2 regions of the Cohnella sp. GCM10012308 genome follow, and region 1 is predicted to be linked to the other one. Evidence: riboswitches for the same ligand, from Rfam matches in the RefSeq annotation. Region 1 holds a riboswitch; the other holds the start of a gene.
What was found. Region 1 has a riboswitch for cobalamin ahead of ACFOTD_RS17930 (DUF4430 domain-containing protein). Riboswitches for the same ligand answer to the same signal wherever they lie in the genome.
Positions count from the first base shown of each region.

Region 2: linked by a shared signal. The riboswitch ahead of ACFOTD_RS07015 (S-layer homology domain-containing protein) and the one ahead of ACFOTD_RS17930 (DUF4430 domain-containing protein) in region 1 are both predicted to bind cobalamin.

Region 1 covers NZ_JBHRYU010000016.1:55,239-57,436, forward strand. Annotated here, with positions in the region: gene ACFOTD_RS17930 (DUF4430 domain-containing protein) at 1-801, opposite strand, end outside; cobalamin riboswitch at 958-1,158, opposite strand; gene ACFOTD_RS17935 (family 4 glycosyl hydrolase) at 1,291-2,198, opposite strand, start outside.
Region 2 covers NZ_JBHRYU010000004.1:26,577-28,774, reverse strand. Annotated here, with positions in the region: gene ACFOTD_RS07020 (SDR family oxidoreductase) at 1-621, opposite strand, end outside; cobalamin riboswitch at 858-1,045, shown strand; gene ACFOTD_RS07015 (S-layer homology domain-containing protein) at 1,236-2,198, shown strand, end outside.

The DNA.
Region 1 (2,198 bases):
CGCATATGACTGGTCTTCAGTGCCGGCGATCGCGAGCTCCGGCTTGACGACATCCCATCCCAGTCCGTCGGCCAATTCCGTTAATGCCTGATCGACGCTAACTTGCGTGCTCTCGATATTTTCAAGCACTTCATAGGCATGCGAGTACAAGACAGCTATTACCGGATCGGCAAGCATCGTGTCTCTGGCAGGATCGCCATTGATCTTGCCGATCAGCGCCGTCAATTCATCCTTATCCGCCGAATCGATATAGCCGAACCCCCACGAAGTGTCCAGATCAGCGCCGTAGCCCCATACCGTAAACTGCGTTCGGACGACGTCTCCGTCATGCGGTTGGTAATTCGAGAACCCGTAGGGGGGGAACTGGTCGTTGACTTCATACATCCAGCCCGACATAGGGGTATAGTCGAATTCGCCGAGCCACTCGGAATCCTGCCGCCCGACGAGCGTCGCTTTGCCTAACGCGATTTGTTCGAGTATGTAGGCCGGCACATGCGCTGCTTGCTCCGAATCTCGCACATCGGATAAATAAAATGCACTGTCGATGGTTCCTGTATGCTTGATGTTATCGTCGCCCAAAGCCCGGGCGATAACTGCCGCGCCATTCTCTCCAGCATAAAAAGGTACGCGTGTCGGCTCCAGCTTGTAGCCTTGCCCCAGCGCGAACTTCTCGACACTCAACGTGATATAGCCTTCGAGCGCTCCCGCAGCCGCAGCGGTGCCAATTGTTTTAGCGCCGGCCGCAAACAACGAAAACGCGACACTTAGCGTGAGCAGCCAGGTCGTTATTTTTCTCATCATGGTGTAATATCCCTGCTTCCCATTCGTTATGCTTGCCGATTCGCGGTGTGAACGCAATAAAAAGAACCTCTTAACGGAATCGTCAAGAGGTTTTAAACAGAGATCGCCAAATATACAGGCAGCCTCAATTAAAACACCCCCTATCGCTCGTAGAGTTGTCGGTGTACATTTCCGGCAGGTCTTCTGGCTCGAGAATCATCGTCCCATGCCGCCTTCCCGGATCGTCCAGTGGCGTGTGGCATGAAGCTCATCTCTTACAGCGGCGGGACCGCGCGGGAATTGCACCCGCTTCCCTTTTACCCCGTCCATAACGCTGGTTAGCAAATCATGACGGGCACCTGAAATGAAAAATATTCAATTAGACTTGATCATCATAGCGGAATATCATGCCTTTGTCATGGATGGTTTTTGGCATTTTTATGAATACCGCAAAACAGCCCGAAGACCAAAAGTCTCCGGGCTGAATCGATGACGCAAGCCTGTCCGCGCTTATAGACGCCATCCAGGCAGCATCGACTTCGTATTTTGCAGCATGCGGTCGAACAATTGCTCCGCGCGATCGCGCGGTATCGTCACCAGCGGATCGTTCACAAATGCCTCCAGCGCCAGTCTTTTATCCTGCTTCAGCGCGGCCAACAGCGTCGTCTCCTGATTCGTGACATGACGCAGCACCATCTCATGAACGGCGTCCGGCAGTCTGCCGGCTACGACCGGGCGAACGGAGTCGTAGGCGAACACGGCATTCGTCTCCACGACCGCGCCGGCCGGAAGATCCGTCGATTGTCCGCGGTTCGTCAGGTTCACGTTCGTGATCAACTCGCCCATGCCCAGCAGCGATTTGATCATGTCGATGCCCTCTTCCCCGGTTGGCTTCAGCGTAAAGCTAACTTCTCCGACAGCCAACCGGTCTCCGTCGGCATGCAGCTTCTGCTGATTTTGGATACGCCAGTCGACCTTCGTCAAGCTGAACTTCCAATCCCGGACCGTCTCCGGATCCCGGAGATACTGATCGCCCGGCATAAACTCGGCCAGATGCCGGTCTCCGGCGGCTGCGATAACGCCGTACCGGCGGAACAGGTCGAACTTCACCCGTTGCGCCGACGCAAAGTGATCGTTGAGCCAGTGACCCTTGCGGCTGCCTTCGAACCCTTCCTCGTAAAATTCGTCGACAAAATCCTTATAGAGGGGAAACAGATCGATCCCCTGATAAGACGCCTGGTCCAGCCAAGTAAAGTGATTGATCCCGAGCACGTTCACCTTGATCTCCCTGCGGTCCACCTTGGCAATCCCGAGCTTGCGCTCGACCATCTGGGCAAGCAGATGCTGCGTTCCGAACACCTCGTGGCAGCAGCCGATCGCCTTAACTTCCGGGAACACTTCGTACAGCGTTCGCGTGC
Region 2 (2,198 bases), on a different contig from region 1:
GGCGAGCTCACCATACGTACGCAGCGGTCCGCCCAGCTCGTACACCTTATTCTCGTGCCCTGTGCCGGCGAGCACGGCTGCAGCCGCCTCCGCATAGTCGCTGCGCGCAGCCCAGCCGACTTTGCCATCTCCGGCGGACGTGACGAGCGGGGCGCCCGCGACGATGCCCTGGATCGCGCCGGCCTCGTTTTCGATGTACCAATTGTTGCGCAAAAAGGCGTAGGGGATGCCGGTCGCGCGGATCGCATTTTCCGTATCGCGGTGAACTTCCGCCAGGAACAGCTCGCTCTCTTGGGCATTCGGCGCGCTGGTATAGGCAATGAATCCTACGCCTGCATGGCGTGCCGCCTCCACGGCGTTCGCATGTTGGCGAATACGCGTCTCCGTGTCCCCGTCGGTGGAGACGATCAACAGGCGATCGATGCCGGCGAAGGCTTGCTCAAGCGAAGCAGGATCTTCGAAGTCGCCGCGCCGTACGTCCACGCCTTGCTCACTCAATGCTGCCGCCTTTTGCGGATCGCGAACGCTTACGGCGATTTGCTCCGCGGGAACGCGCCCCAGAAGCGTCTGTACGACAAGGGAGCCGAGATGGCCCGTTGCACCGGTCACTAGCATTTTCATTAGAATTGAACCTCCTGATTGGAATCGTATTGGCTAGCCTCCGCGCTTCGGCTTAAGAAGATACATAGAACGCGAACATTCGTTGTAACCATAATAGCTACAACTCCGGCGTGAGTCAAGACTTCCTGTCAGGCTCGTTTCCTCGGCGTAAGGGCATCTCTGGGCGAGTTTCTTGGAAGAGATGCCTCCCTTTTCATAGACAAAGGCCGGACGACCCGCTATCATTAGGGCATAACTGCATATCCTCGTACCAGGCGCGCGCATGCTGCCATGCCGCTTAATAGGGAAGTCCGGTGAAAATCCGGCGCGGTCCCGCCACTGTAATGCCGAGCGCTCCGAGCGATGCCACTGTTCAACCGAATGGGAAGGCGCAGGAGTCGCGATGAAGCAGAGCCAGGAGACCTGCCTCGATACGAATGTATTCCGTCCGCTTCGCGGAGTGAGCGGCGGGATCGGCTGTGCCAGCCAAGCCGCTATGGAGCGGTTGTGTTGCGGTACGGCGCCGTGCTGCAATTTTGAACCACTCCCGCTGCGGAGTGGTTTTTTTGTTTCGGCGCGGACGAGCCGTACGGGCAAGAGGACTCATCATTATAGGTTGAAAAGGGGAATGACTCATGTTGGGCTTTAAACGCTTCAAATCGCTTACATCGCTCGCACTGTCTGTATCGCTGGCGGTCGCCGGGCTGTCGGCTGTGCTGCCTGCGGGCAAGAGCTACGCCGAGAGCGCTAGCGCCACGACGGTCGCCGCGGTCGCTTCCGTCAACGTCCAGTCGGATATCCAGGCCGCCATTGGTTATGTCAACGCGAACGGCGGGGTTTCCTCGGATTGGCTGGCCCTCAGTTTCGCGCGCGCGGGACAAGCCGTACCTGCCGACTATTCGGCGAAGCTGGCTGCCGGCGTAGAGGCCGAGTGGGCCAAGGCTTCGCCGGATCCGACGGCGCTTGCGCGCTTTGCGCTGGTCGCGAACGCGATCGGACTGGACGCTCGCAGCATCGGCGGCCACGACTTGATCGCGAAGCTTGCGAGCTATTCTTCCTTTGCCAATGTGTACGCCGATATCTTTGTGCTGCTCGCGCTTGATTCGGGCAACTACGAGCTGCCTGCCGGTACCGCGTGGACGCGCGGCGATCTGGTCGCGGCGATCGTCTCCGGCATCGACGGCTCCACGGTCCCCGATCTGTACGGCATGGCGCTCAGCGCCCTGGGCAAGTACAAGGACCGCCCCGAGGTTGCTGCCGCGGCGGACAAGGCTGTCGCGTGGCTGTCCACGAACCTCGCCAACGACAATAGCGAGGCGATCGCGCAAACGATCATCGGTCTTGCCGCCTACGGCATCGATCCGGCGGACGCGAAGTTCGCCAAGAACGGATCGAACCTGATCCAGCGCTTGCTGGCGTTCAAAAATACGGACGGCGGCTTCAAGCACGAGCTGTCCGACACCGCATCGGACAAGGCGTTCGCCACCGAGCAGGCGCTGCGCGCGTTGGCCGCTTACGGGCTGTTCGGCGCATCGCATCGTTCCGTATACGTCAACGCTGCCAGCCAATGGGTTGCGACGGGCGCAGCCGTAGAAGGG